One region of the Microbispora cellulosiformans genome, then DNA from elsewhere that is predicted to be linked to it. Evidence: riboswitches for the same ligand, from Rfam matches in the RefSeq annotation. Region 1 holds a riboswitch; each other region holds the start of a gene.
The links. A riboswitch is a leader RNA that binds a small molecule or an ion and turns the genes downstream of it on or off. The one in region 1 is predicted to bind cyclic di-AMP.
Positions count from the first base shown of each region.

Region 2: it holds a riboswitch for cyclic di-AMP, as region 1 does, so the genes downstream of both, F5972_RS09155 (C40 family peptidase) here and F5972_RS39230 (C40 family peptidase) in region 1, are expected to answer to the same signal.
Region 3: it holds a riboswitch for cyclic di-AMP, as region 1 does, so the genes downstream of both, F5972_RS30590 (CHAP domain-containing protein) here and F5972_RS39230 (C40 family peptidase) in region 1, are expected to answer to the same signal.

Region 1 covers NZ_VYTZ01000032.1:3,564-8,237, reverse strand. The annotation lists partial or broken gene F5972_RS36625 (hypothetical protein) at 1-116, shown strand, start outside; gene F5972_RS36620 (helix-turn-helix domain-containing protein) at 291-539, shown strand; gene F5972_RS39230 (C40 family peptidase) at 602-1,642, opposite strand; cyclic di-AMP (ydaO/yuaA leader) riboswitch at 1,710-1,863, opposite strand; gene F5972_RS36610 (amino-acid N-acetyltransferase) at 2,294-2,845, shown strand; gene F5972_RS36605 (RDD family protein) at 2,992-4,473, shown strand.
Region 2 covers NZ_VYTZ01000003.1:241,300-245,973, forward strand. The annotation lists gene F5972_RS09145 (NYN domain-containing protein) at 1-513, shown strand, start outside; gene F5972_RS09150 (C40 family peptidase) at 677-1,618, shown strand; cyclic di-AMP (ydaO/yuaA leader) riboswitch at 1,925-2,085, shown strand; gene F5972_RS09155 (C40 family peptidase) at 2,156-2,707, shown strand; gene F5972_RS09160 (hypothetical protein) at 3,046-3,924, shown strand; gene F5972_RS09165 (glycosyltransferase family 4 protein) at 4,048-4,674, shown strand, end outside.
Region 3 covers NZ_VYTZ01000015.1:73,895-78,568, reverse strand. The annotation lists gene F5972_RS30600 (MarR family winged helix-turn-helix transcriptional regulator) at 1-152, shown strand, start outside; gene F5972_RS30595 (hypothetical protein) at 399-974, opposite strand; gene F5972_RS30590 (CHAP domain-containing protein) at 1,124-1,849, opposite strand; cyclic di-AMP (ydaO/yuaA leader) riboswitch at 2,228-2,372, opposite strand; gene F5972_RS30585 (hypothetical protein) at 2,610-4,001, opposite strand; gene F5972_RS30580 (SPW repeat protein) at 4,167-4,634, opposite strand.

The DNA.
Region 1 (4,674 bases):
CACGCCGCCCCGGGCGAGCCGTTCGTGGGCCTCGGCCGCCCGCTCGAACGGGTGCGACGAACCACTCCGCGCCGGTACGCGTCGACTATCGGCTCACTCCCCTGGGCGAGGACCTGATGCCGCTGCTCGAAGCGATCAAGAACTGGGCGGAGATCCACATGGAGGACGTGGAGGCCGCCAGGGAGGCCTACGACCGGCGGCCCGCCGCCGCACCTTGACGGCCTTCGGCAAAGGCGTTTACCGTCCCTGGAGGGTGGGCCGACGCATCATCGTCGTGGGGAGGGCGGACGATGGGGTATCCGGAGGTCGTCTACCGGGGTGAGGATCTCGCCTCGGACCTTGAGCGTGCCGGTCTCACCGAGGAGGACCTACTGCTGCTCGCCGAGCTGGCGAAGGGTGTGACCGCCGACCGGGTGGGCCGTAGCCTCGACGTCAGCGGCCGTACGGTGCGGCGGCGACTGCGCTGCATCTGCGACCGGATCGGCGTGGCGACCGCCATCGAGGCCGTCGCCTGGGCCGCCCGCCGCCGTCTCATCTGACCACGTCCCGGACTCGTCCGGCCGCGCCCTCGGGCACGGCCGGAGCACGGTCGGGCGGGTGATCAGTCGGCGACGCGCACCCCGCCCGCGAACGGACGCCCGGCGATCTTGGCGATGTGGATGACGTCACCGGTGCGCGGCGCGTGGACCATGTAGCCGCCGCCGATGTAGAGACCCACGTGGTGCAGGTCCGAGTAGAAGAACACGAGGTCGCCGGGGCGGAGCTGGTCCTTGGTGATGTGGGTGCCGGCCGTCCACTGGTCGCCCGTGTAGTGGGGCAGGCTGATGCCGACGGACTGGTAGGCCGCCATGACAAGGCCGGAGCAGTCGAACGAGCGCGGTCCCTCCGCGCCCCAGACGTACGGCTTCAACTGCTGCGCGAGGGCCCAGCGCGCCGCCTGGGCGGCCTTGCCGCCGCCCACGATCGGGAAGGACATCCTCCTGCGCGTCTCGGCGCCGACCTCCCGCGAGACCTGCCGGTAGAGGCTGCTCTCGGTCTTCTTGATCAGCTTCGTGATCGTGTCGCGCCGCGAGTCGAGGCCGTTCAGCAGCTTCCTGACCTCGCTCTGGCGGGCGGCGGCGCTGGACTTGGCCCGGGCGGCGGCGTCCATCGCCTTGCTGACCTCGGCGACCTCCTGGCTCTGCTGTAACTCCAGCGCGTACGTCGTGGAGGCCTGGTCGAGGTACTGCCGCGGATCGGTGGACTTGACGAGCACCAGGGCGTTGCCGAGCCCGTTGGTCATGTAGGAGTGCTGGGCGAGGGCGCTCGCCCTCTGCCGGCGGGTCGCCAGCTCGGCCTCGCTCTTGGCGAGGTTCTTCTTGGCGAGCTCGGCGGACCGCTCGGCCGCCTTCAGGCGTACCCGCTCGCCGTTGTACTGCTCGGTGAGGGACTCGATTTCGCTGTAGAGGTCTTCCACCTCCGCGGCGAGCTCCTTGAGGCTCGGCTTCGGGTCGGCGGTCGCGCTGACCACCGGAGCGCCGAATGTGACCGCGGCGAGCGCGACTCCGACGAGGGTGAACCGCCGGATCGCACCCGGACCGGCCGGGCCGGCTCCGGGCCGTCGGCGACGGGCGTGCCTGCCCGCCTGCCGTCCTCCACGCATGCGCAACCGAGCTCCTCTCCCATAGGTGCTCCCGCACCGGCCGGCGTCGTCGTGACGGGCCGTGTGGCGGGGCACTGCCGAGCGCCTGCCGGGTTAGCTGACGGGTTCGGGCCGGAGTAGCCCTACCTTGCGGATTCACCCCTGGACGATCTGAACCTGAACCGATCCTGATCCCATGGATTGGGTCCCCGGCTCCTCTCCGCACCCGGCGCCCGACAGGGTTCGGACACCGGCGCTTCGAGGATTCGGCGCCCGATCGTCGAGAGTGCTCACGACGATCGGCATCGTCGCTGGACATTAGTGCACCCTGAGTTGTTGCTCAACCAGAACTCGCAAACCCGTCTACGTTTGACAACCAACTGATCACGCTCGGGTCACGAGTCGATCAGTGATACGGGCTGGTCTACCTGGGTTTGTGGTGCTTTGTGGGCCTCTGAGGTGCTGGTCGGACAGGAGGGAAAATCGATGCGGAGCGGGACGTGCGTTCCGGGGTCCGATCCGGCGCCGATCCGTATCCCGGTGGCTACAGACGGTCAGGCGCGATGTCGGACGGGCCGTTTGGGATTGACCGTAAATGGGAGCCGGCCTCGCCGATCCCCGGGTCACGCGCGGGGGCAAACCTTGTCGGTCGCGGCACTAGGCTGACCGGTCATGGAGCAGGTCGCCGCGCAGACGCCGAGCGGATCCGGCGCCCGGGGCGTGGTGGTGCGCCGGGCTAGGACCCCGGACGTCAGGACGATCCGCCGCCTCGTCGACGCGTACTCGGGCGTCGGGCCGCGCCTGCTGAAGAAGAGCACGGTCACGCTGTACGAAGACGTCCAGGAGTTCTGGGTCGCGGAGATCGGCGGAGAGGTCGTCGGCTGCGGCGCGTTGCACGTGCTCTGGGAGGACCTCGCCGAGATCAGGACCGTCGCGGTGGACCCGGCGGTGCGCGGCGGAGGCGTCGGCCACCGGATCGTCGCCGAGCTCATCGACGCCGCGCGCGGGCTCGGCGTGCGCAGGGTCTTCTGCCTCACGTTCGCCGTGGAGTTCTTCGCCCGTCACGGTTTCACCGAGATTCAGGGCACTCCCGTGTCTCCCGAGGTGTACGCGGAACTCCTCGCGTCGTACGACGAGGGCGTCGCCGAGTTCCTCGACCTGGAGCACGTCAAGCCGAACACGCTGGGAAACACGCGAATGCTGCTGCATCTTGATCGCCGTTGAGTCATAATGCCGACATTGGTGGCTGATCTTGACGCTGGCGGTCAGCCGCTGCAAAGGTGACTGTTGATACGCGTGTCGCTACTTTTGGCGATATCAGCGTGTGCTACTGAGATGCGGCGCATGCGTCTTCGAAACGAGGTGACACGGTGAGCACCGGACAGCCGCCGTACCCCCAGGACGAGTCGGACGGAACGCCACCGCCGCCCTCGAGCCACGGGTACAACACGGACAGACCTTCCCAGGAGTACGACCCCGAGGCCACGGTCGTCGGCTATCGGGCACAGCAGACGGGCCCGCAGCAGACGCCCGGGCAGGACCCCGCCCAGGGCGGCTACGGCCAGCAGCAGGGCTATGGACACGAGACCGGCCCGCAGGGTTACGGCCAGCAGCAGTACGGCCAGCAGGCTCCGCAGCAGGGCTACGGTCAGCAGCAGTACGGCCAGCCGTCGCAGGGTGGTTACGGCCAGCAGGGTTACGGCCAGGAGACCGGCCCGCAGGCTTATGGCCAGCAGTACGGTCAGCAGGCTCCGCAGCAGGACTATGGTCAGCAGCAGTACGGCCAGTCCGCGCAGGGCGGTTACGGTCAGCAGCAGTACGGCCAGCCGTCGCAGGGTGGGTACGGCCAGCAGGGTTATGGCCAGGAGACCGGCCCGCAGGGTTACGGCCAGCAGCAGTACGGTCAGCAGGCTCCGCAGCAGGGCTACGGTCAGCAGCAGTACGGCCAGCAGACCGGCCCTCAGGCGTCCGGCTCGCAGGCGTACGGCCAGCAGGGCTACGAGCAGCAGGGCTACGGCGGTCAGCAGGGTCAGCCGACGGGCGGCTACGGCCAGCCGTCGCAGGGTGGCTACGGTCAGCAGCAGTACGGCCAGCAGACCGGCCCCCAGGCGTCCGGCTCGCACGCCTATGGCCAGCAGGGCTACGAGCAGCAGGGCCACGGCGGTCAGCAGGGCCAGCCCGGCCATGGTCAGCCCGGTTACGGCCAGCAGGCCTATGACCAGCAGGGCTATGGTCAGCAGCAGTACGGCCAGCCCGGCTACGGCGGCGCACAGGCCACCCCGGGGTACGGCCAGCCCGCCTACGGGCAGTCGTACGCGCCGCAGGGGGCGATCCCGCCCGGCGCGCCGGCCCCGCTGGCGGAGTGGTGGCAGCGCCTCGTCGCCCGGCTGATCGACGGTGTCGTGGTCGGGATCCCCTACATGATCCTCAACGCCGTCATCGTGGGCCTGCTGTTCACCGCCGCCAGCATCGACCCGACGACCGGCGTCACGACCCTGGAGAGCGGGGCCTTCCTGGCCACGCTGCTCGTCGCCGTGCTGGGGGGCGTCGTGATGGCCGTCTACGAGTTCTTCATGCTGCGCTCGCGCGGGCAGACCCTCGGCAAGATGGCGATGGGCATCAAGGTCGTCCCGGTCGGGGGAACGCTGGACGCGGCGGGGCTGCCCCAGGACGCGGCGCTCAAGCGCGCCGGTGTGCTCTTCGCCTTCCAGTTCCTCTCGTGGATTCCCGTCATCAAGTACCTCGCGAACCTGGCCGCCCTTCTCAACGTGCTGTGGCTGCTCTGGGACAAGCCGCTGCAGCAGGCCCTGCACGACAAGGTCGCGAACACCGTGGTGGTCAAGGTCAAGTAATGACCGCGAACGGGGCCGATGGCAGAGACCATCGGCCCCGTTTTTCGTATGGCGTGACGGTTCCGGGCGCCGGCGGCGCCCGCTCCGGAAAATCTGGTAACGGGACCACCGGGACATGCCATGCTTGGCGGACCGGCGCATCTGCCCGAGAGGTGGCAATGACCGCGACACCGCGCCGTCAATCCCTCCGGTCCGCCCCCG
Region 2 (4,674 bases), on a different contig from region 1:
CTGCCGACCACCATCAGCAGGCCGGCCGACTACGTGAACGCGGTCGTGCCGGGCGAGCCCGGCGTGACGGCGGTGCCCGCGCGGGCGCTGGCGAACGACGACCCCCAGCTCCTCGACCAGCTCCTCGCCCTGCCCAACCTGCACCTGATCGTCGACGGCTACAACGTGACCAAGACCGGCTATCCGACGCTGACCCTCGCCGACCAGCGCGCCCGCCTGCTCACCGGGCTGGGCGGCCTCGCCGTGCAGGCGCGCGTGGAGGTGACGTGCGTCTTCGACGGCGCCGAGCTGAACGGGCCCGTGCAGGTCTCCGCGCCGCGCGGGGTGCGGGTGATGTTCAGCGCGCCCGGCGAGATCGCCGACGACCTCATCCGCACGCTCGTGCGCGCAGAGCCGCCGGGGCGCGGCATCGCGGTCGTCTCCTCCGACCGTGAGGTGGCCGACTCCGTCCGCCGCATGGGCGCCCGGCCGGTGCCCTCGCTCCTGCTGCTGCGCCGTCTCGGCCGCGGCTGATTCCGGCCGATCCAGTACGGCACGCTCCGTGCGGAGGCCGCTTCGGTGAGTGATGACTGCCGCGAATAGCTGCGAATAGGTTGAAGCGTCAAGATCGCCTAGATAGAGTCGCGCCGCAGGTTCGTTGATCCCGAAGGGGGCCCGAGTGCGAGGGCGTGTGCCGGTGGCCGCTGGGTTGGCCGCCGTGGTCCTGCTGACGCCGCTGACGGGCGCGCAGGCCGATCCGAAACCCACCCTTGCCCAGGCCAAGGCGAAGCTGAACCGGCTGAACGCGCAGGCGGACAAGCTCGTGGACCGCTACAACGCGGCCGGTGAGAAGTGGAAGTCGGCCAAGAAGAAGTATCTGGCGCTCAACGACGACTACAAGAAGCAGAACGCGCGGGTCGAGGCGCTGCGCTCGGGGCTGGTGACGATGGCGGTCAGCAGCTACCAGGTGGGCGGCATCGGCACCTGGGGCGTCTTCTACAACCCCGACCCCGACACCATGCTCAGCGGTCTCGCCACGTACAACCACATCTCCGCCGAGCGCATCGGACGGCTCCAGCAGTACGAGGGCGCGATCCAGGGCCTGAAGGACCGGCGCGACGAGACGAAGGCGGTCTACGCCGAGGCCGCCAAGGTCAGGAGCGAGCTCGCCGACGAGAAGAAGAAGGTCGACAAGCTCGTCAACGAGCAGATGAAGCTGCTGCGCTCGCTCGGCACCTACAACCCCGGCAATCCCAACAGCGCGGGCGTCGCCTACAAGGGCTCCGCTTCGGGCAACGCCCTGTCGGCTCTCCAGTTCGCCTACAAACAGGTCGGCAAGCCGTACCGCTACGGGGGCAGCGGGCCGGACTCCTGGGACTGCTCCGGCCTCGTCCAGGCCTCCTGGGCGGCGGGCGGGGTCGGCCTGCCGCGGACGAGCTACGAGCAGTGGGCCTGGGGCGCGAGCCGCCGCGTGTCCCTCGACGCGCTCCAGCCGGGCGATCTGCTCTTCCATGCGGGCTACGGCCACGTGGGCCTGTACGCGGGAGACGGCAAGGTCGTCCACGCGCCGCAGACCGGCGATGTTGTGAAGATTGTCACACTCGCGGAGTATCACGCGATCGGTGCCGTCCGTCCTTGACAGTCGGCGTGATCTTTGTTCCGGTTGGGAGCTAAGTGCCCAATTTGGGCGCTGTGGTGCCTGCTGTGAGCAGAGTCACACTTAGCCTTATGCGGCGTGGGTACGCTGCGGTTTCTCCCGCGCCGCCTTCGTTATCCGATCTTTATGCGCCGGGGCGGCTTTGCCGAGAGCCGCCGGATCTCGGTAGCTTCTGGGCCGCGGCGAGCACGCCTCGCCGCGGCGAGCCCGGTCCGGCCGGCCGGGCCCGCGTCATCCACCGTCGCCGGCGCCGTCCGTCTATTCACTCCCCTCAGGGGATTTCCGGGCGCCGGGGACCTGCCGAGTCCGTGCAGTCAGGAGGCACGGAGCCGGGGAACCATCGACCTTCTTCGCGAAGGTCCGGGGTGAATCGGCGCGTCCACGCGCCGTAGGGCGACTTCCCCGCCCGAACCCGTCAGCTAACCCGGTAGGCGTACGCGGAAGATCCAAGGAGAGATCCTGTCTACCACCCCCGCTAGCCTGTCCCGTCTTGCCCGAATTGCCCTTGGTGGTGCCGCTTTGACGGCATCCGTAGGGATCGCCGGCGCGCAGCCGGCGGCGGCCGACTCGGTGACGGTCACGGTCACGAAGGTGACCACGGAGACGAACACGAGGTCCGCCGCCACCGGGGCGGCCAAGAAAGCCGCGAGGAAGGCGACCAAGAAGGCCGCCGTCAAGCGGAAGAAGCTCAGCAAGGCCACGCTCCAGCTGGCCAAGGCGCAGCGAGCGGTCACGACCGCGAGGAAGCACATCGGCGATCCCTACCGCTACGGCGCCAGCGGACCGGGCGCGTTCGACTGCTCGGGCCTGGTCACCTACGCCTGGCGCAAGGCCGGCGTACGGCTGCCGCGCACGACGTGGTCCATCCGCAGCGCCGTACGGAAGAAGGTGTCCTGGGGCCACTTCAAGCCCGGCGACCTCATCTTCACCAGCGGCGGCGGCCACGTCGGCATGTACGTCGGGCACGGCAGGATGATCCACGCCCCGCACAGCGGCACGCGGGTCAGGATCGACAAGCTCGACTCCTACCGCAGGGCGACCTTCGTGGGCGCCGTACGCCCCGGCGGCTGATCCGTCCCCCTCGCCCGGTGCCGAGCCCGTTGTCGCCGGCATCACTTCCACGGCTCCGTCCTCCCGCACGGGTGGGCGGAGCCGTGGCGTTTCTCCGCCGACGGATCGGCCGACGGATCGGCCGACGGCTCGCCGGCGCCTGGTAGCGTGCTCGCGTCAGGTCCCGCGGGCGGGACGTCGCTGGACGGCTCGAACGCCGGTGGAGACCCGGTAAGACCCCTATGTGGCACAGGCCGGCGAAGCAGGAAGCCGCGGAAGCGCCGTGCGCGCGGCACAGGCCGGATCTCCGGCGTCCACGCCGAAGCGCACACGCTCGCGGCTTCGGCCCCCGCCGGTCCGTGTCCGTGGCCCTGGTGCTGGCCGCGCTGCTGGCCGGTTCGGCCGCCGCGGCGCCGCCCGACCCCCTCTCGCCCCTGCTGTCCCGGGCCCGCGCAGCCGTGCGCGAGCAGCCCGGCATGTGGACGGGCGCCTCCGTCGCCCGCGGTGAGCACACCGTCGTCGTCGGCGCGCCGCGGCGGCTGGTCGCCGAGATCGCCCGGCTGGCCGGCCGCGCCGACCGTACGGTCACGCGGGTCTGGGGAGCCCACGGCGGCGCGGTGGTCCTCGTGCCCCGCACCGAGGAGCAGGCGGCCCTCCTGGCCGCTCCGGCGGTGGTCGGCGGCCTCGCGGCCGTCGCGACCGGCGACCGGGTGATCGTGCAGCCCGCCGCGTTCGCCCGCCTGTCCGCGGTCGGCCGCCAGGTCGTCGTGACCCACGAGCTGACGCACGTCGCGGCCTCCGGGCCGCGCGCGGTGCCGATGTGGCTCCTGGAGGGCTTCGCCGACTACGTGGGCTACCTCGACAGCGGCCTGCCCGTTCACACGGTCGCCGCCGAACTCGCCGCGGACCTGCGAGCCGGCGGTGGAGCCGGAGCGGAAGCCGACAGGGAGGCCGGCACAGCGGCTGACACAGCGGCTGACACAGTGGCCGGCGCGCCGCTGGCCCGGCTGCCGGAGCCCGCGGACTTCGCCGCCAGGCCCGCCCAGGCGTACGAGGAGGCCTGGCTGGCCTGCCGCTACATCGCCGCCCGGTTCGGCGAGCGGCGGCTGGTCGCCCTCTACCGCGCCGCGCTGAGCGAGGACGCCGACACCGCGCTGCGGAACGTCCTCGGGCTGACCACCGCCGAGCTGACCCGCCTCTGGCGGTCCTCCGTACGGGCCGAGCTGGCCCGGTCCTGATCGCGGCCCTGATCCCGGTCCTGATCCTGGGGCAGGCGGGAGGCGGGACGGGCCTGCGAGAATGCGTTCCCGGGCGGGCCGCGTGGCCGTGGGCCGTCCGCCGCGCCGATACCGGGGGTGAGGATGGCGAACAGGACGTTGATCGTCACGAACGACTTCCCGCCCAGACCGGGAGGCATCCAGGCGTTCGTGCACGGCCTCGCCGCCCGCAGGCCGCCCGGCTCGGTCGTCGTGTACGCGCCGCGGTGGAAGGGGTGTGAGGAGTTCGACGCCCGCCAGCCGTACGAGGTGGTCCGCCATCCCTCCACGCTCATGCTGCCGACGCGCGCGGTGGCGGGCAGGGCGGCGGCGCTGGTCGAGGACGGCGCCACCGTCGTCTTCGGCGCCGCCGCGCCGCTGGGCCTGCTCGCCCCCGCCCTGCGCGCCGCCGGCGCGGCGCGGATCGTCATGCTGACGCACGGGCACGAGGCGTCCTGGGCGCGGCTGCCCGGCGCCCGCGGCGTGCTGCGCCGGATCGGGGCGGGCGCCGACGTCGTGACCTACCTCGGTGAGTACACGCGCCGCCTGCTCACCCCGGTGATCCCCGCGCCCCGGCTCGTACGGCTCGCTCCGGGCGTGGACACCGGCGCCTTCCGCCCCGGCGCGGGCGGCGAGCGGGTCCGGGCGGCGCTCGGCCTGGGCGACCGGCCGGTGGTCGTCTGCGTCTCCCGGCTGGTGCCCCGCAAGGGCCAGGACGTGTTGCTGCGGGCC
Region 3 (4,674 bases), on a different contig from region 1:
GGCGCGAGGCGGAGATCGCGGCGATACTCGCCCGGATGCCCGCCCCCCGGCGTCAGGCCCTGATCACCGCCATGCGCGAGTTCACCGACGCGGCCGGCGAACCACCCACGACCGCATCGTTCCCGCTGGGCTGGCCCGACCCGTCCTCCTGACCCCGCGCCCTGGGCGCTCGATCACCCTAGACGCCCGCCGGAGCCCGGCCGGGTACGCGGCAGCGGCGCACCCATCGGACCGGGGCTTGCGACCCGCTCAGCACCCGGAGGTGGCGCGCTCACCCCGAGACCGCGGCCGGGTCAACACCCAGAGACGGCGCGCTCACCCCGAGACCGCGGCCGGGCCGACGTCCAGAGGCGGCGCGTTCACTCCAAGGCCGCGGCTTGCTCAGCGCTGCGGCCTGCTCAGCATCCGGAGGCGGCGCACTCACCGGGGATGAGGCCGCCGGGGTCGCCGGCCGTCGAAGGCGTGTCGTCGTCCCGGCTCGACCCGGTCCCCGTGCCGCCCTTCGTGCCGCCGCCCGCCTTTCCGGCCGGCGCGGTCTTCGCCTGGCCCGTGCCGCCGGCCGCCTGGTCGCCGGACCCGTCCGCGCCGGAGCCTGTGCCGGAACCTGTGCCCGCAGTGTCTCCGGCGGGCGCCTGTGCGGAGCCTCCGTCCGCGCCACCGCCCTCGGAGCCGTCCGCCGAGCCGTCCTCGGATCCGGCGCCGGAGTCCGGCCCGGAGTCGGCGGGGTCACCGGCGCCGTTCTCCTGCGCCGGGGCCGTCGCCTGCCCGGCAGTGCCCGCGGAGGGGCCGCCGGCGTCCGTGGCGCCGCGCAAAGCGAAGCCCGCGCCCGCCGCCGCGAGTACGGCGACCAGGATCACGGCGACGACGACGAGGGGCTTCCTGCTCTTCGTGCCGGATGGTTCGTCCTGACTGGAGAGGACCTCCTGACGAAACTGATCATCCTGGCTCGTCGGTGAGGGGACGCGCCCGTACATGTGAGACAACTCCCAGCGGTCGGATCGGGGGAAAGCTCCACGGCTTCCGCGGGTGGCTGCCCACCTTAGCCGCGCGAGTCACCGAATTTCACAGACACCCGCAAACGATCTCAAACTCCCAGAATGTTCCCAGGCGTCTCTCCGGCCGGTCAGCCGAGATAGGGGAGATGGAGCGGCTCCTGAGCTGCGGCCGGGCCGGGCACCCCGGCCCCGGCGGTCTCCCGGCCGCGCCGCTCGCCGCCGTCCCCCGCCTGCCGCGGGCCGCCCTTGCGGTGCCGCCCGCCGGACGTCGCCGCCGCGGCGGCCCTGAACCGCAGGCCGGTCACCGCGGTCGAGACGAGCGCGAACAGCAGGCCGGCCGGCAGGACGGCGTCGCCCGGCGAGAAGACCGCGCCCAGCGACTGCCCGTGGCTCGCGGCCATGTTCCGCGTGGCCGACGCCGCCCCCTGGACGGCCGCGTCCGCCGCCCCCTGGACCGTGGCGTCCGCCGCCACCGGCTGGACGGTGACGGTCACCTTCGGGGTCGCCTTGACCTTGCGCGGCAGGCCGTACCCGACGATCTTGCTGGAGTCGCGCACCTTGCGCTTGAGCCAGACGCCGTCGACGTTGCCCTCGATCGTGTGGACCTTGCCGCCGACGACCTTCTCGACGATACCGACGTGGTCGATGTCCTTGATGCGCTTCGACCCCGACCAGGCGAAGAAGACCACCGCTCCCGGTTCCGGCTTCCGGCTCCAGGCGCCCTGCTGCTCGAACCACTTGGCGTGCTTGGTGGTCAGCGCGAACTCGCCGACGTGGTCCCGCACGCCCGCGCGGTCGGCCGCCCACGAGACGAACATGTCGCACCAGGGAGCCGCCTTGAAGTCGGAGTCCATGGCGATGTTGTCGGCGTACCACTCGCCGAACTTGGTCAGCTTCCCGGGCCGTTCGCGGTAGCCCAGTTCCGGGCGTACGGCGTCGAGCAGCTGCTGTGCAATCGGATCGGTAGAAATCGAAGGCTCCTATAGCGCGCGTCAGAACATGACGAACCCGCCCGCCGGGCACGACGGCATGGAGGCATGACCGTCACGCCGACGGACACGGCCGCGGCGGGCCGGAGTCGGACGGGATCGGACGGGTTTCAGAAACGGGAGATGTGGCAGCCCGTCACGGGCGCGCCGTCACCCCGGAAGCCTGGAGACGTTCCAGGGCGGGCATGTGGGCCGGGAACGGAACCCGGGCCGGGTGGGCAGGTGGAGCGGACACTCCACGCGCTCTCCTCTCCTTGGCCGCCTACCGGGTTAGCTGACGGGTTCGGGCCAGGAGTAGCCCTACCGGATGGTCCGGATTCACCCCAGAAGAGACGTGGGTCCCCGGTTCCCGGGTTCGATGACATCCGGGATTCGGCGGTCGCCGGTCGTCCTCGGGTTGAGGACCACGCACCGGCGCACTGACCGGAAGCATAGTAGATCACGAGTAGGACACGACCGAAATCCCGGCAAATAGGTCTATTTCCGCCCCTTCCGCATCATGCTTCCGCAGGTCCTCGCACCGGCGGCGCCCAATCGTGATTTGCGCCACATCACCCCGTGAGGGCTCAGCGGTGCCCTGCGGCCTGCCTGAACGGCCTGGAGCACGTGAACGGCCGGGCCGGCGTCATCGGCTGCTGCCCCGGCGCGGCAGATATTCGATCGTCCACTCGTCCGCCCCGGGGAAGATCATGATCAGGAGGTCCTGGGTGCTCCCCGGCTCCCCGGCCGGCACGCGGTAGTGCACCCGGATGCGATACCGGCCCCTGCCCCGGAAGGCGAGGTTCGGCAGATCGCTCTCCCCCTGGATCGGATCCATCAGCTCTATACGACCGGCCAGGCTCCGGTAGCCGACCTCGACCACACGGTCCCAGCCACTCGCCTCGACAGGTGGTCGGCGACGGTACAGCTCCGCCGTCAGGCAGTTGTCGAAGTCGGAGTGCGTGATCACCATCAGATGACCGGGGAGAGCGGCGACCAGGCCGTTCGCCTGCGCTCTCGTCAGCAGGTCGTCGTCGAGCGCGGCCTCCGTCTCCAGGGACTCGATCACCCCGTAGTCGGTGCCCATCAGAGCCCTCACGACTCGGAGCGGCCTGACCCGCGGCCGGTGAGTGGCGCTGTCGCAGGCCCGCTGGTTCACCGCCTCCTGCTGCCGGTACGCGGCCTCGTCGGCCGCCTGCTTCTTCCGCAGATCCACCGCTATCGGCGGGCAGACGGCGGCGAACACGTAGGCGTCGTCGTCACCCGGCCGGTAGGCGTCGCAGGCGGCGTGCCCGTAGGTGAGCAGGTCCTGGTCCGAGATGTCCGCGAAACGGCCGCTCTCGCGTGCGTCGCAGAGGAACCTGCGCTCACCCGCGCCGTAGGGCGGCACGGCGTGCGCGCCGCCCGAGCGCCCGTCCACGAAGCGCGCCTCGCAGGGACGGGAAGTGATCTCCCCCACCGCCAGGTCGGCCACCGGCAGGAGGGTCAGGAGCACCAGTACGGCGAGCACCGGTGCCGACCTGCGCGGCAGTCGGAGGAGCGCCAGGCTCAGCGCCCGGCGGAGCCGGTGGCGGGGCATGCGCACCGCCGCGAGCGCGCACAGGGCGGCCACGGCGGCGACGGCGTCCGGGAGGAGAATCAGCCTGACCCCCAAAGCCCCGCCCCACCTGTCCAGGCAGGCCGCGTCCCTCGCGAGGTCCAGCGCGAACGCGAGCGGGGCGAGGCCGAACAGGACGAGCAGCGGCGCCGCCGCGACGCGGGCGAGCACCCGCCCGGCCCGGGGACGTCTCGCCCGGATGGCGGCCCAGTGCGCGGCGAACGCGACAACGATGCCGGGGAGCCCCGAATACCAAGCCAGGGGGAAGTACGTACGGGCGGGCCACCACACATCGGTGGCTGCGTCGTAGAGATCGCGCACGGGGCAGTATCCGAACGAGAACCAGGTGAAGCCGTGCTGGGCCAGGGTCAGGCTGTAGGCGAGCCCTGCCGACGACGCCGCCAGAGCGGCGGCCCACCACCACCGTGATCTTCGCGACACGAGCCGACACGTTATCGCCCGCCCCCGACAGAGTCGCGGCGGAAAGGCGGGCCGCGGCAGGCGCCGGCCGCGGGACGGTCCTGGGACGGGGAGACCGGCGGAGGACAACCTCCGCCGGCCGTCCGCCGTACGCCACGCGCGCCGGCTGGGGCGCGGCGGCGCCGGCTACCACTCGCCGCCGGGTGAGCCGACTCCCCTGCGCCGGCCGTGCTCGTGCTGCCGGTAGTTGGCCGCGAACGCCAGCGCGCCGAGGCCGAACAGGAAGATGATCGCTCCGGTGACCACGTTGTTCCAGATGGTCGCGGTGGTCGCCGGCTGGCCTCTGATCACCCACGGCGCGATGATCGCCCAGACGCCGAGCACCGGTGTCACCCAGCTCACGCCGTACGTCCGGCCGAACGCGGAGGCGCAGCTCAGCGCGAGCGCCGTGACGACCAGCCCGACGATCAGGTTGTTGACCGTCAGGCCGCCGAACCCGGTGAATCCCACGATCCACGGCGAGATGGCGAGATAGAGCCCGGCGAGGAGCGTCACCGCGTCCATCACCTGCGCCGGCGCGGTGGATCCCGCCCTGTCGTACGTCTGGCGTAGCTCCGTCGCATCCGGGCGTCGAGCCAGACCTGGTCGCACCATGATGTGTCACCTCTTCTCCCAGGTGGCCGGGGGCCCGTGA